Regions from separate parts of the Stenotrophomonas sp. 62841_Sma genome, predicted to be linked through region 2. Evidence: predicted binding sites of a transcription regulator. Region 2 holds the regulator's gene; the other holds the start of a gene.

Region 1 (14,510 bases), 2.4 Mb from region 2:
GCGTGCTCCAGTCCATAGGCCGGGAACTCCAGCGGTCGATCACCGGACGCCACACCCATCACCAGCCGCCCACCGGACAGCTGATCGAGCGACGCCGAGGCCTTGGCCAGATCGATCGGATGGCGCAGTGGCAGCACCACGCTGCCGGTGGCCAGGGCCACGCGCTGCGTGCGCGCTGCCAGCCACGCAAGGTAGGTGAATGGATCGAACAGCTGGCCTGCATCACCGAACAGCGGATCGAACAGCGGCACGTCGCGCACCCATACCGCGGCAAAGTCGTGGCGGTCGATCTCCTCCACCAGCCGCGCCTGGCCCTGCAGCACGGCCATGTCGCCCTGGTAGAAGCGCAGCGGCAGGTAGATGCCCAGGGTCAGCGCGTCGGCGCGGAACATGCGCTGGTAGCCCGGGTGCGTGGCAAAGACCGGCGCCGACGCGCCCGGCACTGCAATGGAATCGTTCATATGCGTCGCCTCCTTACGGTCCGGTGGCCGGCTCGGGCAGCTGCACGCCGCGCTGTACCGCAGGGCGTGCGGCAACCCGTGCGTACCACGCATCCAGATGGCGATGCCGCGACAAATCGATGTCGATGATGCGGGCGATGTACAGCCAGCCGAAGTGGGCGATGTCGGCAATCGAGTAGTGATCGCCAGCCAACCACTCGCGTCCCTGCAGGCGCTGGTCGAGTACGCCGAACAGCTCGTCGCTCAGGCGGCGGTAGCGTTCGATTGCCGCGGAATCGGGCTGTTGTGCGAAGTGCTCGAAATGCACGCGCTGGCCGAGGATCGGGCCGACGCTGGCGGCATGGAACATCAGCCAGGTCAGCGTCTCCCAGCGTGCAGCCGGTTCGGAAGGCAGCAACGCATTGCCCTGTTCGGCCAGGTACATCAGGATCGCCGCCGATTCGAAGACAACGATGCCGCGCGCGCGATCTTCCAGCACGGGAATGCGGCCATGCGGGTTGAGCCGCAGGAAGTCGGGATGGCGATGTTCGCCATCGGCGATGTGGACGTGGTGAAGGCGATAGGGAAGACCCAGTTCTTCCAGTGCGATGGTGGCCTTGAAGCCATTGGGAGAACTGTCGGAGTACAGGTGCAGCGAAGGTTCGTTCATGGGAATCCTGGACGGCAGGGAGCGACGGCATGCATCGGCCGTTGAAGGTGGCCGGGCGATGCGGGAACGGGCGCTGCAGCAGCCGTGCAGGCAGTCTAGGAAAGGCCTGCGTCGCGGGGAAACGATGTCTTCTGCACGGGGAGTTGAGCGGGGCTCAACGTGCGCGACGCGCGCGCGACAGCCTGCAGTGCGGTCGATATGCTGTCGCAGCGCGGCGCGTGCCGACGCGGTTACAGGAGAGTTGAGATGGGTGCGGTGCTGCCGCTGCTGGGCCTGCGGGCCTTCGTTGAAACCGGCCGACATGGCAGCCTGACCGCCGCCGCCGATGCGATGGGGGTGACACCTGGTGCAATCAGCCAGCAGCTTCGACAGCTGCAGGAGCGGCTGGGCGTGAGCCTGTTCGACCGCACCCGGCATGGCGTGGTGCTCAGTGCAGCCGGCGCGCGTGTGTATCCGGAGCTGCTGCAGGCCTTCGACCAGATCGCACAGAGCCTGCAGACACTCGAACGCTGGGAAACGCGGTGCACGCTACGCATCAGCGCGGCACCGAGCTTCGCCGCACAGTGGTTGGCGCCGCGACTGGGCGGGTTCAGTGCGTTGCATCCGCAGGTGGACGTTCAGCTGGACTCGAGCGCGGCGTTGGTCGACCTGCGCCGCGACGGCGTGGACATCGCGATCCGTCATGGACTGGGCCGCTACCCTGGCCTGCATGCCGAGCATCTTCTGGCGCCGGTACTGCTGCCGGTTGCCAGCCCTGCGCTGCTGGCCAGCGCGCCTGCCGTGGGTACAGTGCAGGATTGCCTGCAGCTGCCGCTGCTGCAGGACGCCGACCGCAGCGACTGGCGGCTGTGGTTCCAGGCACTGGATCTGCCCGGCGATGAACGACTGGAGCGCGGCCCTGCGTTCGATGACGACCTGTTGCTGATCCGCGCGGCGGTGGCCGGGCAAGGCATCGCCCTGGTGCGCGACATCCACGCGGCCGAAGAACTCGCCAATGGCCGGCTGCAGGTGGTGATCGACCAGCCCTGGCCACAGGCCTTCGCCTACTACGCGGTGACGCGTGCGGACGGCGAGGCCAACGCGGCGATACCTGCTTTCATGACCTGGTTGCATGCAGCACTGATGACGCCGCAGGAAGCAGGCACACACACCCTGCAGGACGCAGGATAAGCCGCTCGAAAAGCGATGCCATTGCAGCCGGCCACAAAAAAACCCCGCCTTGCGGCGGGGTTTTTCATTGCGGGGCAAATGCGGGGACTTAGAAGTCCATGCCGCCCATGCCACCCATGCCGCCCATGCCACCGGCGCCACCCATGGCCGGCTCGTCCTTCTTCGGAGCTTCGGCAACCATGGCTTCGGTAGTGATCATCAGGCCAGCGATCGAGGCCGCGTTCTGCAGCGCCGAACGGGTCACCTTGGTCGGGTCCAGGATGCCGAACTGCAGCATGTCGCCGAACTCGCCGGTGGCGGCGTTGTAGCCGAAGCTGCCGGTGCCTTCCTTGACCTTGTTGATGATGACCGACGGTTCTTCACCGGCGTTGGCCACGATTTCGCGCAGCGGGGCTTCCATCGCGCGCAGGGCGATCTGGATGCCGTGGTTCTGGTCTTCGTTGGCACCCTTCAGGCCGGCCAGTGCGGTGACCGCACGGACCAGGGCCACGCCGCCGCCCGGGACCACGCCTTCTTCAACGGCTGCACGGGTAGCGTGCAGGGCGTCGTCGACGCGATCCTTCTTTTCCTTCATTTCGATTTCGGTCGAAGCACCGACCTTGATCACGGCAACGCCACCGGCCAGCTTGGCCACGCGTTCCTGCAGCTTCTCGCGGTCGTAATCCGAGGAGGTGTCCTGGATCTGGGTCTTGATCTGGCCGACGCGTGCGTCGACGGCAGCCTTGTCACCCACGCCATCGATGATGGTGGTGTTCTCCTTGGAGACCTGCACCTTCTTGGCGCGGCCCAGGTCCTTGATGGTGGCCTTTTCCAGCGACAGGCCCACTTCTTCGGAGATCACGGTGCCGCCGGTCAGCACGGCCATGTCTTCCAGCATCGCCTTGCGACGGTCGCCGAAGCCCGGTGCCTTGACGGCCACGACCTTGACGATGCCACGGATGGTGTTGACCACCAGGGTCGCCAGCGCTTCGCCTTCGACTTCTTCGGCCACGATCAGCAGCGGCTTGCCGGCCTTGGCGACGCCTTCCAGCACCGGCAGCAGGTCACGGACGTTGGAGATCTTCTTGTCGTGCAGCAGGATGAACGGGTCATCCAGGTCAGCGGTCTGCGACTGCTGGTTGTTGATGAAGTACGGGGACAGGTAGCCGCGGTCGAACTGCATGCCCTTGACCACGTCCAGCTCGTTGTCCAGGCCCGAGCCTTCTTCAACGGTGATCACGCCTTCCTTGCCGACTTCCTTCATCGCGTCAGCGATGATCTGGCCGATCGACTCGTCCGAGTTGGCCGAGATGGTACCGACCTGGGCAATCGCCTTGTCGTCGGCGGTCGGCTTGGAGATGGTCTTCAGCTCGGCAACGGCGGCCACGACGGCCTTGTCGATACCACGCTTGAGGTCCATCGGGTTCATGCCGGCGGCCACGGCCTTGGCGCCTTCGCGGATCAGGGCCTGGGCCAGCACGGTGGCGGTGGTGGTGCCGTCGCCAGCGTCGTCGTTGGTGCGGGAAGCAACTTCCTTCACCATCTGCGCACCCATGTTCTCGAACTTGTCAGCCAGTTCGATTTCCTTGGCGACGGAGACGCCGTCCTTGGTGATGGTCGGTGCGCCGAAGCTCTTTTCCAGCACGACGTTGCGGCCCTTCGGGCCCAGGGTGGCCTTGACGGCATTGGCGAGAACGTTGACGCCGCGCACCATGCGCGAACGGGCGTCTTCACCGAAACGAATATCCTTGGCAGCCATTGCAATTACCTCATTGGTAGCGCCGGACGATGCCCGGCGGCTGGGATTTGGGGATCAGGTTGAAACAGGTCGCGCCGAGGCTCAGCCGATGACGGCGAGCACGTCGTCTTCGCGCAGGACCTTGTACTCGACGCCTTCGCTCTTGTACGAGCTGCCGGCGTACTGGCCGTAGATGACCTTGTCGCCGACCTTCAGCGACGGCGCGCGCACGCTGCCGTTGTCCAGCGGCTTGCCCGGGCCGACGGCCACGACTTCACCCTTGGTGGACTTTTCCTTGGCCGAATCCGGAATGACGATGCCACCGGCGGAGATTTCGTCGGCTTCGATCGGCTTGACCACAACGCGGTCGTGCAGCGGCTTGATGCTCATGAGAGACCTCTTAAGTTATTGATTGGTCTGAAAAAGTCTGGCGATGTTAGCACTCACCCCAGGTGACTGCCAGCATTGCTCGCGAAAAAGCCCGATGAATCGGGAGCAGGACAGAGATGGAGCTGGCCCCGGACCTTTCAAGGCCGCTCGCGGAAAAAATTTCACTGCCCCGGGCCCACTCGATCTGCGCCCATGTGAAGGCCTGGATGCCGGTGCAACGCGGCAACCCTGTCTCTGGAATCCTCGACTTTTGGTGACTCGCGTCGCACTGTCAGATATCTGACGTTCATTTACGACAAAGTGTCACTGGATCGGCCTTAGGCTCGGCCGCGCATTCCCAATCACAAGGAGTAGTCGATGCGATTGCTGTCCCCGCTTGCCGCCGCCTGCCTGCTGGCGCTGGCCGCCGCGCCGGCCCAGGCCGAGGTCTTCATCAACGAACTGCACTACGACGACAGCACCGCCGCCGGTGACGTCGGCGAAGCCATCGAAGTGGTCGCTACCGCGGGCGAGGACCTGTCCGGCTACCGCCTCTATCTCTACAACGGCAGCAATCCTTCGGCCGCCACGGTCTACGCCAACAATCCGGTCCCGGCCGGCACCGCCGCGGGTTGCGGCAGCGCCACCCTGGCCGTGGTCAGCTACCCGACCAACGGCCTGCAGAACGGCCCGAACGACGGCATCGCCCTGGTCGATGCCAGCGGCAAGGTGGTCCAGTTCCTCAGCTACGAGGGCGCCATCACCGCCTCCGGTGGCCCTGCCGCCGGCATGACCAGCCAGAACATTCCGGTGGCCGAGACCAACAGCACGGCCCCGGGCACCTCGCTGCAGCTGACCGGCAGCGGCAGCCAGTACGCCCACTTCACCTGGGCCGAATCGGCCAAGCAGACGTTTGGCAGCTGCAACAACGGCCAGACCTTCAGCGGGGGTGGCACCCCGGGCCCGAACACGCCGCCGTCGGTGTCCACCACCACCCCGGCGCAGGGCAGCAGCACCTTCCCGGCCGCCGCCGACCTGGAAGTGGTGTTCAGCGAGACGGTGAACCTGGCCAGTGGCGCCTTCGCCCTGAGCTGCGGCACCTCCGGCAGCGTGCCGCTGACCTACCCGGCCAGCGGCCGCAGCGTGAAGCTGTCCACCAACACCGCGCTGGTGGCCGGTGAAGCCTGCCGCTTCGACATCCGCGCCGCACGCATCACCGACCTGCAGGGGGCGCACCCCGCCGCCGACAGCCGCATCGCCTTCACCGTGGCCAGCACCGGCGGCAATCCGGACCCGGGCAACCCGGGCGTGCCGGCCGGTTACTACTCCAAGGTCAATACCAGCAGCCCCAGCCAGCTGCGCTGCTCGCTGCACGCCACCATCAAGGGCCACACCGCCTACCCGTACAGCGGCTCGGGCACCAGCACCTGGACCATCCTGGAAATCGCCGACGAGGATCCGAACAACAGCGGCAGGATCCTGGATGCGTACCGCAACCGCAGCTACGCCAAGGTGACCGACCGCGCCGGCAGCGGCGGCGGCCTGAAGTACAACCGCGAGCACACCTGGCCGAACTCGCTGGGCTTTGCCAGCACCACCGGCGACAAGGGCCTGCCGTACGCGCCGTACACCGACACCCACATGCTGTACCTGACCGACGCGCAGTGGAACGCCGACCGTGGCAACAAGCCGTTCGGCAAGTGCGACGCCAACTGCGGCGAACGCGCCACCGAGGCCAACAACGGCCAGGGCGGCGGCAGCGGCGGCTACCCGGGCAACTCCAACTGGGTGCGCACGCCGGACGGCAACACCGGTACCTTCGAGGTGTGGGGCAAGCGCAAGGGCGACATGGCGCGTGCGGTGATGTACATGGCGATCCGCTACGAGGGCGGCAAGGATGCGGCCACCGGCCAGTCCGAGCCGGACCTGGAGCTGACCGACGACCGCAGCAGGATCGTCAAGACCAGCAGTTCGCCGGCCTACATGGGCCTGCTCTCGACGCTGATCGACTGGCACCTGTCCGATCCGCCGGATGATGCCGAGCGTGCCCGCAACGACGTGATCTACAGCTTCCAGGGCAACCGCAACCCGTTCATCGACCACCCCGAGTGGGCGACCCCTGGCCTGTTCACCTCGGCCAAGCCGACCTCCTGCCAGCTGGCCAACTGACCGCGCAACGCAGCGGTCCACTGCCGCCGCCGGGCCCTGACCCGGCGGCGGCCCTATACTCGACGGTCATGTCGACCATCGATCCCGTCCTGCTGCTGTTGACCACCTGCCCGGACCGGGCCAGTGCCGAGCGCATCGCGCACGCGCTGGTCGGCGAGCGCCTGGCCGCGTGCGTGACCCGCCTCGATAGCGCGCAGTCGACCTACCGCTGGCAGGGCGAGGTGACCACCGACGCCGAGCTGCAGCTGCTGGTGAAAACCACCGCGAGTCGCGTCGATGACGCGATTGCCCGGATCGTCGAACTGCATCCGTATGAACTCCCGGAGTGCATTGCGGTCGAAACCCGGGCCGGCCTGCCGGCGTATCTGGACTGGATCCGGGCACAGACCCGGGAGGACACTGATTGAAGACTCTGTTTGCGCGCGGCGCCGCCTTGTGCGCCCTGTTGTGGCTCTCGCTGCCGGCCTTCGCGCTGGATGAGAAGGACCTGCTGCCGGTGGACCAGGCGTTCGCGCTGACCGCCAGCGCCCCCGAACGGGGCCAGGTGCAACTGCAGTTCAAGATCGCACCGGGCTATTACCTGTATCGCCACCGCACCAGCGTCAAGGCCGACCCGGCCTTCAATGCCGGCGCGCTGCAGATGCCCAAGGGCGACAAGCACCACGACGATTTCTTCGGCGAAGTCGAAACCTATCGCGAACGCCTGCAGGCCACCCTGCCCGGCACGCCGACCGACGCCGCCGGCACCATCAGCCTGGAAGTGCGTTACCAGGGCTGCGCCGATGCCGGTGTCTGCTACCCGCCGCAGAAGCGCGTGGTGCAGGTCACCCTGCCGGGCGCCGGTGCGGCGGCCGCGGTGCCTGCCGCGCGTGCCGGTGCGGCAAGCCCGTTCAACAACCCGCTGGCCGGTGCCGGCAACAGCGGTGGCCTGCGCCTGCCGGGCGCGGCCAGCAACAGCCAGGCGCTGCCGCTGCCGTCGGAGCAGGCGTTCGGCTTCGACGCCATCGCCAGCGACGGCAATACCCTGCTGCTGCGCTTCAGCCCGGCGCCGGGCTACTACCTGTATCGCGACCGCACTTCGGTGAAGCTGGACGGCAGCACCGGGGTGCTGGCCGACAAGCTGCGCTGGCCTGCCGCACAGTCGCATCGCGACGAACACTTCGGCGATGTCTCGGTGTACTTCAACCAGGTGGAAGTGCCGCTGCCGCTGCGCCGCTCCATCGCCGATGCGGTCGACAGCACTCTGGTGGTGACCTTCCAGGGTTGCCAGACCGATGGCATCTGCTACCCGCCGATGACCCGCCGGGTGAAGCTGTCCATTCCGGCCGGCAAGGTCAGCAGCAGTGCCGACCAGGCGCCACCGCGCAATGAGGTGATCAGCCCGCTGCCCGCTGCCAACGGCGCACCACGCGAAGCCGCCAACGGCGCACCGCTGCGCCTGCTGCCAACCGTGCCCAATACGGATGCAACGACCCCTGCTGCAGGTGACGGCACCGCCAGCCGTGAGTTCGCCGCCGATGCACAGGGTGACAACGCGCTGCGCACGCGACCGCCGGTGACCACGCCGAATCCGGACCGTTCGTTCGTATGGGTCCTGCTGCTGGCGCTGGCCGGTGGCCTGGTACTGAACCTGATGCCCTGCGTGCTGCCGATCCTGTCGCTGAAGGTCCTGAGCCTGGCGCAGAGTGGCGAAAGCCCGCAGCGCGCGCGCAGCCATGCCCTCTGGTACACGCTGGGCGTACTGGTCGCGTTCGCGGTGATCGGTGCGTTGATGGTTGGCCTGCGCGCGATCGGCAACGCCGTCGGCATCGGCTTCCAGCTGCAGCACCCGGGCGTGGTGGCGGCGCTGGCCTACATCATGTTCGCGGTGGGCCTGAGCCTGTCCGGCGTGTTCACACTGGGCGGCGGCATCGGCAACCTCGGCCAGTCGCTGGCCAGCCGCAGTGGCCCGGCCGGTGATTTCTTCACCGGTGCGCTGGCCTGCGTGGTCGGCAGTGCCTGCGTCGGCCCGTTCATGGGCGGCGCGATTGCCTACGCGTTCATTGCCCCGCCGCTGAAGGCGATGACCGTGTTCCTGTTCCTCGGCCTGGGCCTGGCGCTGCCGTTCCTGCTGATCGGCTTCGTGCCGGCACTGGCGCGCCGCCTGCCCAAGCCGGGCCCGTGGATGGAAACGCTCAAGCACGTGCTGGCCTTCCCGATGTATGCCACCGTGCTGTGGCTGCTGTGGGTGCTGGGCAAGCAGCGCGGCGTGGACGGCATGGCGCTGGTGCTGGGTGGCCTGCTGCTGCTGGCCTTCGGTCTGTGGCTGTTTGAACGCAACCGCTGGACCGGCTCGCGCGCCGTCACCCTGCTCGGCGTGCTGCTGGCGATCGGTGCACTGGTTCCGGCCTGGGGCGTGACCCAGCTGGCAGCGCCGGCGCGTGCCGCACAGGCGGCCACTGACAACGTGGTCGAATACTCGCCGCAGCTGCTGGATCGCCTGCGCGCCGACAACCGCGTGGTGTTCGTGAACATGACCGCCGACTGGTGCGTGAGCTGCAAGGCCAACGAGCGCGCCGTGCTGTCGCGCCCAGAGTTCAAGGAACTGCTCAAGCGCACCAACGCGGTGTACATGCGCGGTGACTACACCAACGTCGATCCGCAGATCACCACGTTCCTGGAAGAGCACAAGGCCGTGGGCGTGCCGCTGTACGTGGTGTACGGCCCCGGCGCACCGCCGACCGTGCTGCCGACCCTGCTGACCCAGGCGGTGGTCGAGGAAGCGCTGCTGCGCACCGCACGATGAAATGGCAACGGCCAGCGCTGCTGTGGACAGCGGTGCTGGCCGCCGGCCTCGGCCTGTGGGCCGGGCATCGATTGGCTCCCGCGCCGGCTGCGCCTGAGGCCATGCCAGCGGCGCCTGCGGTGGCGGCGGTGGCACCCGCCCTGCAGGTCGGCGACAGCCTGCCCGCGCTGTCGCTGCCCGATCTTGAAGGCCGACCGCTGGACCTGCGCCAGCACGCTACCGGCCGCCCGCTGTTGATCAATGTCTGGGCCAGCTGGTGCGCGCCCTGCGTTGAAGAAATGCCTGAACTGGCGCGCTTTGCCCACACCCAGGGCGACAACGGTGTGCAGGTTCTTGGCCTGGCGCTGGATACGCCGGAAGACGTGCGCGGTTTCCTGCAGCGGGTACCGGTGGATTACCCGATCGTGATCGAGACACCCGGGCCACGCGATGCCAGCGTGCAGCTGGGCAATACGCAGGGCCTGCTGCCCTACAGCGTGCTGTTCGATGCACAGGGCCGGCTGGTGAAGGCGAAGCTGGGACCGTTCGCCCACGGCGAGATCGACAGCTGGGTGAAGTGAGGGTTCGGCAGGGCTGCGCCCTGCACCTGCCGAGGCCACAGCAACAGCCAAAGCGGCCCTGCAGTGCTGAGAATTGGGCGGGGCGGTGTGAGGCTGCAGGACACGCCGTAAACCCGTCCATGGGGGCTCGATGGCGCCATCCATGGCGCCAACGGTCCTGCAGCCCCACACCGCCCCACCCCCGACAGATTCCCGGTGCTTTTCGGTAGGTGTCGACCTTGGTCGACACATCCGTCAGATATCGAATGAAATTCTGGGGTCAGATCCCCAAGAGCATTTCCAACAGATCGCGGAAATCTGTCGAAGGCGGGGTGGGTCCGGTTGAGGGGGCGTGAGCGCCATGGATGGCGCGACCGAGGCTACATGGACGTATTCACGCCGTCCCCCGCAACCGGACCCACCCCGCCTCCTCACAGGAAACCCGCTGTTGCTTCGGCTGTTGCTTCTGAGGTTGCCGGCCAGCGGCCGGCACTACCGCGGGTGCCGGGCGCCGCCCGGCCGATATCCCCTGCTTGACCGCAGCCGGGGCGCCACGGAGAATTCCGCGACTAATTCTCATTTGCTGTTGCGCAGGATGCGGGCGGCAGCCTTCCAGGCCCTCCTCCTTCGATGTTCAAGAACGTCCTGTTCCAACTGCACTGGCTGCTGGGCATCACCGCCGGTGCCGTACTGGCCGTGATGGGCCTCAGCGGCGCCGTGCTGTCCTTCGAGGATGAACTGCTGCGGGCGGCCAATCCCGGCTTCGCCGAGATCGCCGAGCACCATGCCGACGGCCAGCTTCCGCTTGAACTCAGCGAACTGGTGCCGCTGCTGCAGGCCGGCAGTGATCGCCCCCTGCAACGCCTGCGCGTGGATGCCACCGGGCAACGGCCCTCGGTGGCGCGCTTCGCCGGCGGCAAGAAACACTGGGTCTACTTCGATCCGTACACCGGCGAGCGCTTCAGCGCCCTGCGCGGGCAGGCGTTCTTCGATTTCGTCGAGGATCTGCATCGCCACCTCGCCGCCGGCGAGCGCGGCAAATGGATCACCGGCAGTTGTGCCATCGCGCTGCTGTTCTTCACCCTGTCCGGGCTCTACCTGCGCTGGCCGCGGCGCTGGTGGCACTGGCGCAGCTGGCTGGCGGTGGAATGGAAACGCAGCGGCCGTGGCTTCCTGTGGAGCCTGCACTCGGTGGTCGGCACCTGGGTGCTGCTGATCTACCTGATGAGTGCGCTGACCGGCCTGTGGTGGTCGTTCGACTGGTATCGCAGTGCCGCCAACACCCTGCTGGGCGTCGCACCGGCCGCCAAGCACAAGGTCGCCACCGACGCCGCCCTGAACCTGGAACGCATCGAAGCCACGCTGTACGCACTGCCCGGCGTGCGCACCGGCTACATCGACCTGCGCCTGCCGGAGAAGCCGGGGCAGGCACTGAACGTGCGGGTGATGGCCGGTGATCCGTCGCAGCGCGGCGGCCAGCATGACCGCGCGCATGATCTGCTGCAGCTGGACCCAGGCACGGGGGCCACGCTCGATGCCCGCCCCTATGCGCGCCAGGGCGCCGGCGCGCAGCTGGCCACCAGCGTGTTCGCGCTGCACTCGGGCAGCTACTTCGGCGTGCCCGGGCGTGTCGTGGTGATGCTCAGCAGCCTGGGCATGAGCCTGTTCTTCATCACCGGCTGGATGCTCTACCTGGACCGCCGCCGCAGCCAGCGCGCCGCGCGTGACCTGCGCCAGTCGCTGCCAGCAACGCCTGCCGATGGCGGTGGTACGCCGTGGCTGGTGGTGCATGCCAGTCAGAGTGGACTGGGAGAACAACTGGCATGGCGCGCCGCCGCGCAGCTGCAGGCGTCCGGTCATGCGGTGCAGGTGCTGCCACTGGCCCGCGTCGATGCCGCGCAGCTGGCACGCACCGCGCAGGTGCTGTGGGTACTGAGCACCTTCGGCGACGGCGAGCCACCGGATGCGGCGCGAGGCGCTGCACGACGGCTGATGGCACAGACACTCGACCTGTCAGGCCTTCAGTTTGGACTGCTGGCGCTGGGTGACCGACAGTACCCGCACTACTGCGGCTTCGGTCGCCAGGTTGATGGCTGGCTGCTCGGCAACGGCGCGCGCCCGTTGTTCGACCGCATCGAAGTCGATGCCGCCTCGGTAGCGGCCTTGCGCCAATGGCAGCTGCAGCTGGGCGCGCTGACCGGCATCGTCACCGATGACAGCGTGCTGCCGGCGGCCACGCAGATGCATGAGTGGCGGCTGCTCGGCCGCGACCGGCTCAATCCGGGCAGCATCGGTGGTGCCATCTGGCGCATCCGTCTTGCGCCACCGGCCGACGTGCAGTGGCAGGCGGGCGACATCCTGCATATCGCGCCCCGGCACAACGCACGGCACGCCAGCGCCGTGTTGAAGGCACAGGGGTTGGATCCGCTGCAGCCGCTGCTGGTGGACGGCCACCCACGCACCCTGCTGGCGCTGGCCAGTGAACGCGAGCTGCCCGAGGCCGACGCCGCGCTGACGGTGCAGGATGCCTGCCTGTGGCTGTCCGGATTGCCAACGCTGCCCGGACGCGAATACTCCATCGCCTCCTCCACGAGTGATGAAGTGGTGGAACTGGTGGTGCGCCTGGTGCATGACCTGTCGGGTCGAGCCGGGCTGGGCTCGGGCTGGCTGGCGCTGCATGCCCCGGTCGGTGCCAGCATCGTGGCCCGTGTGCATCGCAACCCCGGTTTCCATCGCATTGGCGGTGTGCCGATGGTGCTGATCGGCAATGGCACCGGCATCGCGGGTCTGCGCAGCTTGTTGCGCGAAGCTGCCCATGCAGGCGAACACGGGCACTGGCTGCTGTTCGGTGAGCGCCAGCGCGCGCACGACTTCCTGTTCGCCGACGAGATCGAAGCGTGGCAGGCCGATGGCCATCTCGCGCGGGTGGACCTGGCGTTCTCGCGCGATGGCGAAGGTGGTTACGTGCAGGATTGCCTGCATGCCGCCACCGATGCGCTGCGCGAATGGATGCAGCGTGGCGCGGTGATTCATGTCTGCGGCTCGCTGCAGGGCATGGCCGAAGGCGTGGACCAGGTGCTGCGCGCTGCGCTGGGCGATGAGGTTGTGGAAACGCTGCTGGAGACCGGGCGCTACCGGCGCGACGTGTACTGAGCCAAAAGGGTAGTGCCGGCCGCTGGCCGGCAGGATCATCGACGGTGCCGGCCAGCGGCCGGCACTACCGGAGCGGGATCAGGCCGCAGCGCGCGCCTGTGGCATCGACTGCAGACGGAACGCGCCCACGGCTTCTGCCAGGGCATGCACCTGCGCCTGCATCTGCGCGGTCGAGGCCCCCGCCTCTTCCACCAGACTGGCGTTGCGCTGGGTACTGGCCTCCATCTGCACGATGGTCTGGTTCACCTGGGCGATGCCGGCATGCTGGTCCTGCGACGCGCTGCGGATTCCGGCCAGCAGATCCGCCAGCTGCTGCACGCTGCCGACAATCTCGCCCATCGTGGTGCCGGCCTGTTCGGCCTGCTGGTTGCCCTGGCCCACACGCGCCACCGAATCCTCGATCAATCCCTTGATCTGCTTGGCCGCCTCCGCGCTGCTCTGAGCCAGCAGGCGCACTTCGGCAGCCACGACGGCGAAGCTGCGGCCCTGCTCTCCGGCACGCGCCGCTTCCACTGCTGCGTTGAGCGCGAGAATGTTGGTCTGGAAGGCGATGCCATCAATCAGCTGGGTGATGTCACCGATCCGCCGTGAGGCTTCGCTGATGCCATGCATGGTTGCCACCACCTGGCCGACCGCCTCGCCGCCACGCTGGGCCACTGCCGCCGCGCCCTTGACCAGCGCATCCGCACGGCCCGCGGCATCGGCATTGCGGCCAACAGTGTCGGTCAGCTCGTGCATCGACGCTGCCGTCTCTTCCAGGTTGGCCGCCTGCTGTTCGGTACGCTGCGACAGATCATGGTGACCGGCGACGATCTCACCAACACCGGTGTCGAGGCTGGACGTGGCCTGCTGGATGCGGGTGACGATGCGGCCCAGTTGCGCGACGGTGGCGTTGGCATCATCGCGCATGCGCGCGAACACGCCCTGCAGTTCACCTTCCATGCGCACGCTGAGGTCACCTCGGGCCAGCGCGGCCAGAAGCGCCTGCAGATCGCCAAGGTTGGTCTCGAAGGTGGTCAACAGGCGATTGATGCTGGTCGACAACGTACGCACAAAGCCCTGCTTCCCCTCCAGCGCGATGCGACCGTGCAGGTCACCGTGCGCGGCCGCGTCGACCAGGGCTGCCACTTCGGTTTCCAGCAGGGTTTCCAGCGCGCGACTGCGCCATTCCACCGCCACGCCGAGGAAATGCCCCTCGTCGACAATGGGATTGACGACCAGCTGATAGCGCACACCGGAATGGCCGATCTCGCGTTCTTCGCGTTGTCGCACGCCGGCCAGGCTTACCAGTGCCGGATGCAGGCGCACCGCATCGCTCCCCACCAGATCTTCAACCTGGAGTTCAAACTGCTCCAGCAGCGCCGGATTGGCGTACGCCACCAGGCCTTCGGCATCGACCACCATCAGCCCGGTCTGCGCACTGTCCAGCGCCTGGCGCACGCGGGTGTTGCCGCGCGCCACAGCACGTTCGGTCTCGATGCGCGCGCGCAGGCGCTGC
Region 2 (14,510 bases):
CTGCGGCTCCAGTTCGATCAGGAACTGGCCACCGCCCATGCCCAGCTCGGCGATGATGCCGGTGGTGGTGGCCGACAGTTCGGCAGCGGCGCTGCGACGGCTGGCGGTCAGCACCTCGGCCTGTACGCGCCAGGCCGCAGCGGCCTTGTCGATTTCGCCGGCCAGGCGCTGCAGGCGTTCGTCGGCGCCGCGCAGCTGTTCCACTTCGGCATGCATGCGCTCGCGCTGCGCGCCCAGCTCGTCCATCGGCACGCGGTGCTTGCGGGCCAGGTCGTGCAGGCGGCCGAGACGACGCTCGTTCTCCTCGAACTGCTCCGGGTCGGCGTCGAGGTCGTCATGCACCCGGTCCAGCAGCGACAGGGCTTCGTGCAGCTGGATCGAGGCGTTCTCGATCAGGCCGTCCACCTCGCCCAGGCGCGGGTCGTGTTCTATCAGGCGCGACAGCTCGTGGCGCACCTGCTGCAGCAGGTCCAGCGCGGAACTGCCGTCGTCGCCATTGAGCTGGTTGCTGGCCGCCTGGCAGGCGCTCAGCAGGGCGCTGGCGTGGGCCTGGCGGCGGTGGCTGGCACCGAGTGCGACGATCGACTCCGGTTCCAGATCTTCGCGGTCCAGTTCGCGCAGCTGGTGCTCCAGGAAGCCGATCCGGTCACTGACGTCGCCCTGTTGCGACAGCGCCAGCGATTCATCGACCAGGGCCTGCCAGGCCGCGGCGGCGCGGCGCACCTGGCGGCGCTCGTTCTCGTTGCCGGCATAGGCATCCAGCAAGGCCAGCTGCGACGGGCGCGTCAGCAGGGCCTGCTGTTCGTGCTGGCCGTGGATCTCCACCAGCAGCGAGGCCAGGTCGCCCAGCTGGGCCAGGGTCACCGGACGGCCATTGATCCACGCCCGCGAACCGCCGTCGGCACGGATCACGCGGCGCAGCTGGCATTGTTCCTCGTCATCCAGCTCGTTGTCGGCCAGCCATTGGCGCGCGGCCTGCAGCTGGTCCAGCACGAATTCGGCCGAAAGCTCGGCGCGGGCGGCGCCATGGCGGACCACGCCACTGTCGGCACGCAGGCCGGACAGGAAGCCCAGCGCGTCGACCATCAGCGACTTGCCGGCGCCGGTCTCGCCTGAAACCACGGTCATGCCTGGCCCGAACTCCAGTTCGGTGGCGCGGACGACGGCAAAATCCTTGATCGAAAGATGTCTGAGCATGGGTAAGGGGGTATCAGCAGCCGCGCAACGCTAGCACGCGGGCGAGGGAGGTCCAATGACTTGCCAAGGTGATGCGCCGCCATTATCTAGTGTCCGTGTCTCACAGGTTGATTCCATGCACGGTTCTCCCGACCAGCTTGCCCCGCGTGCGCGCCATCTGCTGCGCACGCTGATTGCGCGTTACATCCAGGACGGTGAGCCGGTCGGCTCGCAGACGCTGGCGCGCGTGGCCGGCCTGGAGGTCAGCCCGGCCACCATCCGCAACATCCTCGGCGACCTGGAAGACCTGGGGCTGCTGGCCTCGCCGCACACCTCGGCCGGGCGCATCCCGACCGCGCATGGTTACCGGGTGTTCGTCGACAGCCTGTTGCAGATGCAGCCGCCGGGCGAGGGCGAGCTGGCCCGGTTGCGCCAGGAGCTGGCCAGCGGCGGCAGCACCCAGGCCCTGCTCGGCAGCGCCTCGGAGCTGCTGTCGGCGATGAGTCACTTCGTCGGCGTGGTCAGCGCGCCACGGCGCGAGCAGTTCGCCTTCCGCCAGATCGATTTCGTGGCGCTGGACGGGCGCCGGGTGCTGGCGATCCTGGTGTTTGCCGACAACGAGGTGCAGAACCGCGTCATCGAGACCCGGCAGGAGTTCGCGCCGGGTCAGCTGGAGCAGGTGGCCAACTACCTCAATGCGCATTTCGCCGGCCTGCCGATGGCCGAGATCCGCACCCGCCTGCTGCTGGAGCTGCGCGATGCCCGTTCCGAGCTGGAGCAGCTGCTGGCGCACAGCATCGAACTGGCCGAGCAGGCCCTGCAGCCGGCCGCCGACGACATGCTGGTGGCCGGCCAGACCCGGCTGATGGGGGTGCAGGACCTGTCCGACCTGGAGCGCCTGCGCGAGCTGTTCGAGCTGTTCTCCAGCAAGCGCGAGATCCTGCAGCTGCTGGAGCGGACCATCCAGGCCCCGGGCGTGCGCATCTTCATTGGCGAGGAGACCGGGATGATGCCGCTGCAGGGGGTCTCGCTGGTCACCGCCCCGTACACCGCCAATGGCCAGGTACTGGGCGTGCTGGGCGTGATCGGCCCCAAGCGGATGGCCTACGACCGCATGATTCCGCTGGTCCAGGCCACTGCCGATGTGCTCGGCGCGGCCTTTTCACCGGCCGGGCGCACTCCCGGAACATCCGACGCTTGAAACGCAGCATCCCGCCCACACTAGGGTGGGTGGAGGCGGAGACTGACCGCCAGGGACCCAGACATGAACCACGAACATCCAGATATCGAATCCCAGCAGACTGCCGCCGATGCGGCCGCCGCCGCCGGCGTCAACGACGAAGTGGAGCGCCTGCGCGCCGAAGTCGAGCAGATCAAGGCCGATGCGCTGCGTGAGCGCGCCGACCTCGAGAACCAGCGCAAGCGTGTTGCCCGTGACATCGAGCAGGCCCGCAAGTTCGCCAACGAGAAGCTGCTTGGCGAGCTGCTGCCGGTATTCGACAGCCTGGATGCCGGCCTGAAGGCCGCCGGCGACGACCCGCATCCGCTGCGCGAAGGCCTGGAGCTGACCTACAAGCAGCTGCTGAAGGTCGCTGCCGACAACGGCCTGGTCCTGCTGGACCCGATCGGCCAGCCGTTCAACCCGGAACACCACCAGGCGATCAGCCAGGTGCCGACCCCGGGCGCCGCCCCGGGCAGCGTGGTGACCGTGTTCCAGAAGGGCTACCTGCTCAACGAGCGCCTGCTGCGGCCGGCGCTGGTGGTGGTGGCCGCCGATTGATCGGCCGGGCCGGGCGATGCCCGGTCCCGGTCGTGCCAGGCCATGCCTGGCAAGGTTTTCCAGGCGCTGAACACAGCGTTCGGGAGGTGGCTTGAATGTTCCACGAGCCTCCCCCACATCGTATTCATCCACCGGCCGAGCGGCCGGACTGACCCCAACAAGCATCCTCAGGAGTCTCCCCCATGGGCAAGATCATTGGTATCGACCTCGGCACCACCAACTCGTGCGTGGCGATCATGGACGGCGGCAAGGCCCGCGTCATCGAGAATTCGGAAGGCGATCGCACCACCCCGTCGATCGTCGCCTACACCAAGGACGGCGAAGTCCTGGTCGGCGCCTCGGCCAAGCGCCAGGCCGTGACCAACCCGAAGAACACCTTCTACGCGGTGAAGCGCCTGATCGGCCGCAAGTTCACCGACGCCGAAGTGCAGAAGGACATCGCGCACGTCCCGTACGGCATCCTGGCCCATGACAATGGCGACGCCTGGGTGTCGACCAGCGACGGCAAGAAGATGGCCCCGCAGGAAATCTCGGCCAAGGTGCTGGAAAAGATGAAGAAGACCGCCGAGGACTTCCTCGGTGAGAAGGTCACCGAAGCGGTCATCACCGTGCCGGCCTACTTCAACGACAGCCAGCGCCAGGCGACCAAGGACGCCGGCCGCATTGCGGGCCTGGACGTCAAGCGCATCATCAACGAGCCGACTGCGGCTGCGCTGGCCTATGGCCTGGACAAGGGTGACAACAAGGATCGCAAGATCGTGGTGTACGACCTGGGCGGCGGCACCTTCGACGTCTCGGTGATCGAGATCGCCAACGTCGACGGCGAGAAGCAGTTCGAAGTGCTGGCCACCAACGGCGACACCTTCCTGGGCGGCGAAGACTTCGACAACCGCGTCATCGAGTACCTGGTTGAAGAGTTCAACAAGGACCAGGGCATCGACCTGCGCAAGGATCCGCTGGCCCTGCAGCGCCTGAAGGACGCCGCCGAGCGCGCCAAGATCGAGCTGTCCAGCGCCCAGCAGACCGAAGTGAACCTGCCGTACGTCACCGCTGACGCCTCGGGTCCGAAGCACCTGAACATCAAGCTGACCCGCGCCAAGCTGGAAGCGCTGGTGGAAGACCTGATCAAGAAGTCGATCGAGCCGTGCCGCGTCGCCCTGAACGATGCCGGCCTGCGTTCGAGCGACATCAGCGAAGTGATCCTGGTCGGTGGCCAGACCCGCATGCCGAAGGTGCAGCAGGCGGTGACCGAGTTCTTCGGCAAGGAACCGCGCAAGGACGTCAACCCGGACGAAGCCGTGGCACTGGGTGCTGCGATCCAGGGCGGCGTGCTGGGCGGCGACGTCAAGGACGTGCTGCTGCTGGACGTGACCCCGCTGTCGCTGGGTATCGAAACCATGGGCGGCGTGTTCACCAAGATCATCGAGAAGAACACCACCATCCCGACCAAGGCTTCGCAGGTGTTCTCCACCGCCGAGGACAACCAGTCGGCCGTGACCGTGCACGTGCTGCAGGGTGAGCGCGAACAGGCCCGCTTCAACAAGTCGCTGGCCAAGTTCGACCTGTCCGGCATCGAGCCGGCCCCGCGCGGCCTGCCGCAGGTGGAAGTGTCCTTCGACATCGACGCCAACGGCATCCTGCACGTGTCGGCCAAGGACAAGAAGACCAACAAGGAACAGAAGGTCGAGATCAAGGCCGGTTCGGGCCTGTCCGAGGAAGAGATCGCGCGCATGGTCGCCGACGCGGAAGCCAACCGCGAAGAAGACAAGAAGTTCCAGGAGCTGGTGCAGGCCCGCAACCAGGCCGACGCCCTGATCCATGGCACCCGCAGCGCCATCACCGAGCACGGCAGCAAGGTGGGCGGCGATGTCATCGGCAAGGTCGAGGCGGCGCTGGCCGACCTGGAAACCGCGATGAAGGGTGACGACAAGGCACAGATCGAAGCCAAGTCGAAGGCACTGGAAGAAGCCGGCCAGTCGCTGTTCGCCGCCGCTTCGGCCGACCAGGGCGGTGCCGCCCCGGGTGCCGACGCTGGCAATGCGGGCAAGCCGCAGGATGACGTGGTGGACGCCGAGTTCACCGAAGTCAAGGACGACAAGAAGTCCTGATCCGGACCGACACGGGACGCTGGCCATCAGCGTCCCGTTGTCGCATCAGGGTCCTGACCGCCCACCGGCGTGTCGGGGCGCCCGACGCAAGAGCGGACCTGGTTCCGCTCTTCCGCTTTGACGAATCCCGACTTTCCGGAACCCGATTCACGATATGAGCAAGCGCGATTACTACGAAGTGCTGGGCGTTGCCCGCACCGCCAACGACGAAGAGCTGAAGAAGGCCTACCGTCGCTGCGCGATGAAGTTCCATCCGGACCGCAACCCGGGTGATGCGGCGGCCGAAGCCTCCTTCAAGGAGTGCAAGGAAGCCTACGAAGTGCTGTCCGACGGCAACAAGCGCCGCATGTACGACAGCCATGGCCACGCCGCGTTCGAGCACGGCATGGGCGGAGGCGGTCCGGGCGGCCCGGACATGAACGATATCTTCGGCGATATCTTCGGCAACATCTTTGGTGGTGGCGGCGGTGGTCCGCGCCAGGCCCGTCGTGGCGCCGACATCGGCTACGTGATGGAGCTGGACCTGGAAGAAGCCGTGCGCGGCGTCGAGCGCCGCATCGAGATTCCGACCCTGACCGAGTGCGGCGACTGCGATGGCAGTGGCTCCGAAGACGGCAAGGTCGAGACCTGCAATGTGTGTCATGGCCGCGGCCAGGTGCGCATCCAGCGCGGCATCTTCGCAATGCAGCAGGCCTGCCACAACTGCGGCGGCCGCGGCCAGATCATCGCCAAGCCCTGCAAGACCTGCCACGGCAATGGCCGTGTCGAGGAAGACAAGGTGCTGTCGGTGAAGGTGCCGGCGGGCGTCGATACCGGCGACCGCATCCGCCTGCAGGGCGAGGGCGAGGCCGGCCCGGCCGGTACGCCGCCGGGTGACCTGTACGTGGAAGTGCGCGTGCGCGAGCATGCGATCTTCCAGCGCGATGGCGACGACCTGCACTGCGAAGTGCCGATCCGCATCTCGCAGGCGGCACTGGGTGACACCGTGCGCGTGGCCACCCTGGGCGGCGAAGCGGAGATCCGCATCCCGGCCGAGACCCAGACCGGCAAGCTGTTCCGCCTGCGTGGCAAGGGCGTGCGTTCGGTGCGCAGCCGCAGCGAAGGCGACCTGTACTGCCGCGTGGTGGTGGAGACCCCGGTCAACCTCACCAACGAGCAGCGCAAGCTGCTGGAGCAGTTCGAAGCCACCTTCGTCGGCGAGGAAGCGCGCAAGCATTCGCCGAAGTCGGCCACCTTCATGGATGGCGTGAAGGGCTTCTGGGACCGGATGACGTCCTGATCCATCGACGCATGTGTTGAACGACAGCGCCGGGCAATGCCCGGCGTTTTCCTTTGTGGTGCCGCACTGCCGCCGCCGGGCATGGCCCGGCGCTACCGGAAAAACGCCGCCGGCGTCTGCCCGAGCTGGCGCTTGAACATGCTGGTGAATGCACTCGGGCTGTCGTAGCCCATCGCCAGCGCGACATCGATGACCTTGTCGCCGACCGCCAGTCGCTCCAGGGCGGCCAGCAGCCGCGCCTGTTGCCGCCACTGCCCGAAGGTCATGCCCAGTTCGCTGGCGAAATGACGCTGGATGGTTTTCACGTCCACCTGCAGCGCCTGCGCCCAGTCCAGCAGGGTGGCGTCGTCGCCGGGGTGTTTCTGGATGTGCTGGCAGATCCGCTGCAGGCGCGGGTCGGTGGGCGAGGGCAGGTGCAGCGGCAGCACGTCCATGCGGTGCAGCTCGTCCAGCAGCAGGCGCACCACGCGGCCGTCGCGGCTGTCATCCACATGCGCGGTCTCGATCAGGCTGGCGGCGAGCAGCAGCTCGCGCAGCAACGGCGCTACCTGTACCGCGAACGCCTCGTCCGGCAGCTGCGGCGCGAAGTCCGGTTCCACATACAGGCTGCGCATATGCACCTCAGCGATGCAGTCCACCGCATGGGCCATGCCGGCCGGCACCCAGATCGCGCGGGTCGAGGGCACCACCCAGCGGCCGCCGTCCGCACGCACCACCATCAGTCCGGACATGGCGAACACCAGCTGGTGACGGCGATGCCGGTGGGGCGCGATGTGGGTGCCGGGTTTGTAGTGGCGGGCGCGGCAGGTCACCGGGCGGTGTACCGGAACCTCGTTCCACGGTGCAGTCTCGCGGACCGGGCAGGGAGTGTCCTTTTTACGATATGCCATGACCCGAACGCGGCAGAAGGGAGGGGGAGGCCACCGTAGCATGCGTGGCTCGCCCCCAACCTGACTGTGTCCATGTCGACCCTGGCTTCTCCCGCAACGACCTCACGCCCGGTGGCCCCCGGCGTGCTGGCCGCCATTTCCACCTCGCATGTCGTCAACGACATGATGCAGTCGCTGATCCTGGCCATCTATCCGGTGATCAAGGGCGGCTTCAATCTCAGCTTCACCCAGATCGGCCTGATCACCCTGACCTACCAGCTTACCGCCTCGATCTTCCAGCCGTTGATCGGCATGGCCACCGACCGTCGCCCTGCACCGTACTCGCTGCCGATCGGCATGGCCTCGACCCTGTGCGGCATGCTGCTGCTCGGCTTCGCACCGAACTACGCGGTGGTGCTGATGGCGGCGGCGATGGTCGGCATTGGCTCGGCCATCTTCCATCCGGAAGCCTCGCGCATCGCGCGACTGGCCTCGGGCGGCCGTCACGGCTTCGCGCAGTCGGTGTTCCAGGTCGGTGGCAATTTCGGAACCGCGCTGGGCCCGCTGATTGCCGCCGCAGTGATCGTGCCGTATGGCCAGCACGCCGCATCGTGGTTTGCCGGTGCTGCCCTGATCGGCATCGCATTGCTGACCTATGTCGGCCGCTGGTACGCGTTGCATCTGGGTACGCCTCGACCGGTCAGCACGGCTGCGATGGCGCCGCGGCATCCGTCTCGCACCGTGGCCAAGGTGCTGGCGATCCTGCTGGTGCTGATCTTCAGCAAGTACTTCTACATGGCCAGCATCGGCAGCTACTTCACCTTCTACCTGATCCACCATTTCGGCATTCCGGTGGCGCAGGCCCAGCTGCATCTGTTCGCGTTCCTGGTGGCGTCCGCCGCTGGCGGCTTCCTTGGTGGCCCGCTGGGTGACCGCATCGGCCGCAAGCCGATCATCTGGACCTCGATCCTGGGCGTGGCGCCGTTCGCGCTGATGCTGCCGCATGCTGATCTGCTGTGGACGACCGTACTGGCGGTGCTGATCGGCTTCGTGCTGTCCTCGGCGTTCTCGGCGATCGTGGTGTACGCGCAGGAGATGATGCCGCACCGCATCGGCATGGTGTCCGGCCTGTTCTTCGGCTTCGCCTTCGGCATGGGCGGGCTTGGGGCGGCTGTCCTGGGCCTGCTGGCGGACAAGACCAGCATCGAGTACGTCTACCAGTTGACCGCGTTCCTGCCGCTGCTGGGCATCGTGGCGGCGTGGCTGCCACCGTCGCGGCCTGCTGCTCACTGAGGGGGTGGGGTTTGCAGGGCTTGCAGCCCTGCACCTGCAGAGGCAACGTCAACGTCAAAAGCCTGCATTCCGTGGGTTGGCGGGGTGGGTCCGGTTGAGGGGGACGGCGTAAATACGTCCCTGTAGCCTCGGTCGCGCCATCCATGGCGCTCACGCCCCCTCAACCGGACCCACCCCGCCTTCGACAGTTTTCCGTGATCTGCCGGAACGGCTTACTGCTCTGGTAGGTGTCGACCTTGGTCGACACGGTAGATCCACGCCATGCGTGGATGACTCATTCGATGTCTGACAGATGTGTCGACCAAGGTCGACACCTACCAACAGCCGCGCGGAACAACAGCCGTAGTTACCAACAGCCGCGTGAACCTGTCGAAGGTGGGGCGGTGTCGGATTGCGGGGTGTCAGCGGCATGGATGCCGCTGCGAAGCCTACAAGGACGTACTTGCGGCGTCCCCGCACTCCGACACCGCCTCGCCACCCCACGGAATGCCGCTTTGGCTTCGGCCGTTGCGGTTGCCGTTGCATTGAGCAGGTGCAGGGCTGCAAGCCCTGCCGAAAACTTCCTTGGGCGTAGAATGCGGCCATGAGCGAATCCCTTGATAACCACCTGGTCCACGGCCGCCGCCAGCGGCCCGATGGCCCGTCGCCGATCGATGTCATCTCGGTCCAGTCGCAACTTGTCTACGGCCACGCCGGCAACAGCGCCGCCGTACCGCCGATGCGTGCGCTCGGTGTGCGCGTCGCGGAAATCCCGACCGTGTTGCTGAGCAATGCGCCGTTCTACGACACCACGCGCGGTCGGGTGCTGCCCGCCGACTGGTTCGCGGACCTGCTGCTGGGCACCCACGAGCGCGGTCTGCCGCAGCGGGCGAAGATGCTGGTTTCCGGTTACTTCGGCAGCACCGCCAACGGTGCCGCCTTCGCCGACTGGCTGGACAACATCCTGCCGGTCTGTCCGCAGCTGCGTTACTGCCTGGATCCGGTGATTGGTGACACCCACACCGGCCCCTACGTGGAACCGGGCCTGGAAGCGATCTTCGCCGAGCGATTGCTGCCGCATGCCTGGCTGGTGACCCCGAACGCCTTCGAACTGAATCGTCTGACCGGTATGCCGGCACTGGCCGAGGCCGATGCCATCGCCGCCGCGCGCACGCTGCTGGACCGTGGCCCGCACTGGGTGATCGCGCACAGCGTGGGCGGTAACCCGGGTGAGCTGGTGACCCTGGCGGTCGGTCGCGAGGAAACCTGGCGCTGGACTTCGCCGCTGCTGCCGGTGGACGTGGCCGGCACCGGTGACGTGCTGATGTCGCTGGTGGTGTCGTTCCTGTTGCGAGGTGAATCGATGCAGCAGGCGATTTCGCGTGCGATTGCCGGTACCCACGCGGCGCTGGAGGCGACTCTGGACAATGGCTTCGAAGAGTTCGACGTGATCGCGGCGGCGCCTGCCGCGCTGGCCGAAGGCACGCGCTTCCGTGCCGAACACGTGGCATGAGCGGTCTGCACGAACGCACGCCGCGCACGGTCGGCATCGTCGGCAGTGCCGGCGCCTATGGGCGCTGGCTGAGCCGCTTCTTCCAGCAGCACATGCAGCTGCAGGTGATCGGCCACGATCCGGCCGATCCGGACTCGCATACGCCGGAACAGCTGCTGGCGCAGGCCGACGTGCTGGTGTTCTCGGCACCGATCCGGCATACGCCGGCTCTGATTGCCGAGTACGTGCGGCAGTCGGCCGGCCGTGAGCAGGACCGGCTATGGCTGGACGTGACCTCGGTGAAGGAAGCGCCGGTGCAGGCGATGCTGGCCTCTCAAGCCGAAGTGGTCGGCCTGCACCCGATGACCGCGCCACCCAAGGCGCCGACCCTGAAGGGCCGGGTGATGGTGGTCTGCGAAGCGCGGCTGCAGCACTGGCAGCCATGGGTCGATACGCTGTGCACTGCGCTGCAGGCCGAGTGCGTGCGGGCCACGCCGCAGCACCACGATCAGATGATGGCGCTGGTACAGGCGATGGTGCATGCCACCCACCTGGCCCAGGCCGGCGTGCTGTGCCAGTACCAGCCGCAGCTGGGCGATCTGGCCGCGATGATGCCGTACCGCTCGGCATCGTTCGAGTTGGACACGGCGATCATCTCGCGCATCCTGTCGCTCAACCCGGCGATCTACGAAGACATCCAGTTCGGTAACCCGTACGTGGCGCCGATGCTGGAACGGCTGGTCGGCCAGCTGCAGGCCCTGCAGGCGCAGGTCGGGCAGGGCGACGACCGTGCGCGTGGTGAATTCCGCGAGCAGCTGCTGTCGGCCAACCGCAGTGCCTTCGGCGAGCAGGCGCTGGCGGACGGCAACTACACCTTTGAACGCGTGGGTTATCTGCTGGCTGACCTGACCGAGCGTAATGCGTTGTCGGTGCACCTGCCGGAGGACCGGCCAGGCTCACTGCGTGAGCTGCTGAACGTGTTCGAGCAGCATCGCATCAGCCTGGCTTCAATCCATTCCTCGCGCACGCCTGGTGGCGAAGTGCATTTCCGCATCGGGTTCGTGGCCGGCAGCGATGCTGCGGCGATCACCCGGGCAGCAGCCGACGTGGACGCCAGCGGCATCGGGCGGGTACTGGGCTGAATTCATCCACAGGCGGTGTGGATGGTTCCTGAGCAAACGTGTGGATAACCTTGCTCAGGCCTTGCCAGCCAAGGCTGTCAAGATGCCTGGCCAAAAAATGATCACGCCTTTTGTAGCGTCGAGCCATGCTCGACCGCCTTGGGCAAAAGGCGTGTCGACCCAGGTCGACACCTACCAGAGGCAAGAAAGCGGGTCGATCAAGGTCGACACCCGCCAGAGCGGGGCGATACGAGATCGGGTAGCGCCGGGGTCATGCCCGGCCAACCTCAGATCGTCAGCCGCAGCTCGCCGCCACTGGTGGTGAACTCGCGGCCATCGCGCACCAGCGGCCGCCCGTCATCCAGTTCGTAGCGTGGCGTGGCTTCGGAGTGATGCCCGCTGCCATTCGCCTCGGGCTTGAACTCGATGATGATGTGGCTTTCGCCGTTGCTGTCGACGGCGGGAAACTGACGGAACGACATCGTGCACCTCCTTCAGCGGATGCGGCTGTTGCGCGGCCAGCTTGGCCGCGCCGATGTTAGCCGGACGTCATCAATCGATGAACTGCAGGCGCGCAAGTTCAGCGTACAGTCCACCTTCTGCCAGCAGCTGTGCGTGCGTGCCCTCGGCGACGATGCGGCCCTGGTCCATCACCACGATGCGGTCGGCCTTGAGCACGGTGGCCAGGCGGTGGGCAATGACCAGTGTGGTGCGGCCCGCCATCAGCCGCTCCAGCGCCTGCTGCACGCTGTGCTCGCTCTGCGCGTCCAGCGCGCTGGTCGCTTCGTCCAGCAGCAGGATCGGCGCATCCTTCAGCAGCGCACGGGCAATCGCCACACGCTGCTGCTGGCCACCGGACAGGCGGGCACCGCGCTCGCCCAGCTCACTGTCATAGCCCTGCGGCAACGCGCGCAGGAAGCCATCGGCCTCGGCGGCACGCGCGGCAGCCTCGACTTCGGCGTCGCTGGCCTGCAGGCGGCCATAGCGGATGTTGTCGCGCGCACTGGCAGCGAACAGCGTCGGCTGCTGCGGCACCAGCGCCAGCTGCGCACGCAGCTCGGCCGGGTCGGCCTGGCGCACGTCGATGCCGTCCACGTCGATGCGGCCGCTGGCTGGATCATGGAAGCGCAGCAGCATCGAAAGCACCGTGCTCTTGCCCGCCCCCGACGGACCCACCAGCGCCACGGTCTCGCCGGGGTGCACGTGCAGGTTGAAGTGGTCCAGTGCGGCCTGGTCCGGTCGCTGCGGGTAGTGGAACACCACGTCGTCGAACCGGATCTCGCCACGCAGCGGCTGCGGCAGCGCGTGCGGCTGTGCCGGCGCGCGGATTTCGATGTCTTCCTGCAGCAGTTCGCCGATGCGGCCCATGCCGCCGGCCGCGCGCTGCAGTTCGTTCCACACTTCGGCCAGCGCGCCCACCGAGCCGCCACCGATCAATGCATACAGCACGAACTGGCCCAGCGTACCGGCGCTGAGGCGGCCGTCGATGACGTCGTGCGCGCCCAGCCACAACACACCGACGATGGCGCCGAACACCAGCAGGATGGCGCTGGCGGTGACCAGCGACTGTGCGCCGATGCGGCGACGGGCGGCGCCGATGGCATCACCGAGTGCCTTGTCGAAGCGCCCGCGCTCGTAAGGCTCGCGTGCATGTGCCTGCACCGTGCGTACCGCACCCAGGGTTTCACTGGCCAGGCTGTTGGCATCGGCGATGCGGTCCTGGCTGTTGCGTGCGACCGTGCGCAGCTTGCGCGCGCCGATGATGATCGGCAGCACCGCCAGTGGAATGCCGAGAAGCGACCATGCGGCCAGCCGCGGGCTGGTGACGAACAGCATCGCCAGGCTGCCGATGACGGTGACCGTGCTGCGCAGCGCCACTGACATGGTTGAGCCGACCACGCTGCGCAGCAGTTCGGTGTCCGCGGTCAGGCGCGAGACCAGCTCTCCGCTGCGGCTGCGGTCGTGGAAGCCGGCGCCCAGCTGGATCAGGTGGGCATACAGCTGGCTGCGCAGGTCGGCCACGACCTTTTCACCCAGCAACGATACGAAGTAGAAGCGCGCCGCCGTGCCCAACGCCATGACGACCGCCACCAGCATCAGCAGGGCGAAGGCACGGTTGATCTGGCCGCCGCTGCTGAAACCGTGATCGATCATCTGCTTCACCGCCGGAGGCAGGCTCAGCGTGGCTGCAGAAGACACCGCCAGGGCCAGCAGCCAGGCGGTGAACAGGCCGCTGTGGCGGCGCACGAATGGCCACAGCGTGCGCAGGCTGCCGAGGCGCCGCAGCGGCGGGGTCGAAGCGGGGGCGTCGTCCTTGTCAGTCATCCTGGTCGTCGTCTTCTATGCGGATACGGTCACGGGTGGCGTCGCGCAGGCGGATTTTCAATGCGTCGACCTGATCGGCAGGCAATTCGATCCGCAGGCACACACCATTGGCATCGAACTGTTCATCGCGCTTTTCGGCACCGAAGGCGGGCAGGGTGGCATGCAGGGTACCCAGGTCCTCGAAGCCGGCCAGCAGCTGCAGCCGGGCCATCGCCACCAGCGGCAGGCGCGGGGCAGTGCGCAGGCACTCGGCGGCGGCGCCGCCGTAGGCGCGCACAAGGCCACCGGCACCGAGCTTGATACCGCCGAACCAGCGCGTCACTACCACCATCACCCGGTCGAAACCCTGGCCGTCGATCGCCGCCAGGATCGGACGTCCAGCCGTGCCGGCCGGCTCGCCATCGTCGCTGGAGCGATAGTCCTGCCCATGCCGGTAGGCCCAGCAGTTGTGGGTGGCATCGGCCACCGCAACCTGCTGCAGGAACGCCATGGCCGCTGCGGCGCCATCGATCGGCGCGGCATGGGCGATGAAACGGCTGTGTTTGACTTCCAGCGTGTGGCTGACCGGCTGGGCGAGAGTATCGAGCATTCCCGTCATTCTACGGGGTTGCCGGGTATTCCCGTCCGCTTCAGTCGTCCAGCAGCGGGCGCAGGTCGCGCGGCAGGCGTGCTTCCGGGTACTGCTGCATGTAGCGCTCCAGGCTGGCACGGGCCAGATCGCGCTGGCCGTCGTCGCGTCGTGTACGGATCTTCTGCAGCCACTGCCGGCGCGGCAGTCGTGCGTCAGCGTCCACCTCGGCCTGCACGGCATCCGCGCTCAGGCCCGCATCGCTGCCGCGGCGCATGATGCCAGGTGCGAAACGGCTGGGAGCCTCGCGCTTCATCGAGGTGATTTCTACCCGGTCCAATGCCGGGGCCTGTTCGGCCTGCACGCTGTTGGACTCTGGCGTGCCTGCCGAGCGGGCCTTCAGCGAACCACTGGCGACAACCGGCGCCATCAGCGGCGCGGGTGCGGAGTAGGCGGTGGGAGCCGGAGGCGCAGGGGGGGCTGCTGCCAGCGCTGCGGCCGGAGCGGGCGGCAGGGCCGC

What was found. The regulator HrcA, encoded in region 2, represses chaperone genes, less so after heat shock. The targets are predictions, from matches to a motif close to TTNGCACTCNNNNNNNNNGAGTGCNAA.
Region 1: a site for HrcA is predicted at 4,434-4,460, ahead of ACZK5G_RS20085 (co-chaperone GroES). Genes of this name have one in related genera too.

What each region holds. Positions count from the first base shown of each region.
Region 1 is NZ_CM151224.1:4,304,689-4,319,198, forward strand. Features, by position in the region: gene ACZK5G_RS20065 (LLM class oxidoreductase) at 1-461, opposite strand, end outside; gene ACZK5G_RS20070 (glutathione S-transferase family protein) at 475-1,110, opposite strand; gene ACZK5G_RS20075 (LysR substrate-binding domain-containing protein) at 1,357-2,280, shown strand; gene groL (chaperonin GroEL) at 2,369-4,018, opposite strand; gene ACZK5G_RS20085 (co-chaperone GroES) at 4,100-4,387, opposite strand; gene ACZK5G_RS20090 (endonuclease) at 4,745-6,535, shown strand; gene cutA (divalent-cation tolerance protein CutA) at 6,604-6,942, shown strand; gene ACZK5G_RS20100 (protein-disulfide reductase DsbD family protein) at 6,939-9,320, shown strand; gene ACZK5G_RS20105 (TlpA family protein disulfide reductase) at 9,317-9,880, shown strand; gene ACZK5G_RS20110 (PepSY domain-containing protein) at 10,490-13,012, shown strand; gene ACZK5G_RS20115 (methyl-accepting chemotaxis protein) at 13,091-14,510, opposite strand, start outside.
Region 2 is NZ_CM151224.1:1,896,969-1,911,478, forward strand. Features, by position in the region: gene recN (DNA repair protein RecN) at 1-1,197, opposite strand, end outside; gene hrcA (heat-inducible transcriptional repressor HrcA) at 1,313-2,377, shown strand; gene grpE (nucleotide exchange factor GrpE) at 2,441-2,956, shown strand; gene dnaK (molecular chaperone DnaK) at 3,139-5,064, shown strand; gene dnaJ (molecular chaperone DnaJ) at 5,219-6,343, shown strand; gene ACZK5G_RS09015 (AraC family transcriptional regulator) at 6,436-7,233, opposite strand; gene ACZK5G_RS09020 (MFS transporter) at 7,306-8,505, shown strand; gene pdxY (pyridoxal kinase) at 9,089-9,997, shown strand; gene ACZK5G_RS09030 (prephenate dehydrogenase) at 9,994-11,118, shown strand; gene ACZK5G_RS09035 (hypothetical protein) at 11,385-11,579, opposite strand; gene ACZK5G_RS09040 (ABC transporter transmembrane domain-containing protein) at 11,650-13,422, opposite strand; gene ACZK5G_RS09045 (IMPACT family protein) at 13,415-14,011, opposite strand; gene ACZK5G_RS09050 (hypothetical protein) at 14,052-14,510, opposite strand, start outside.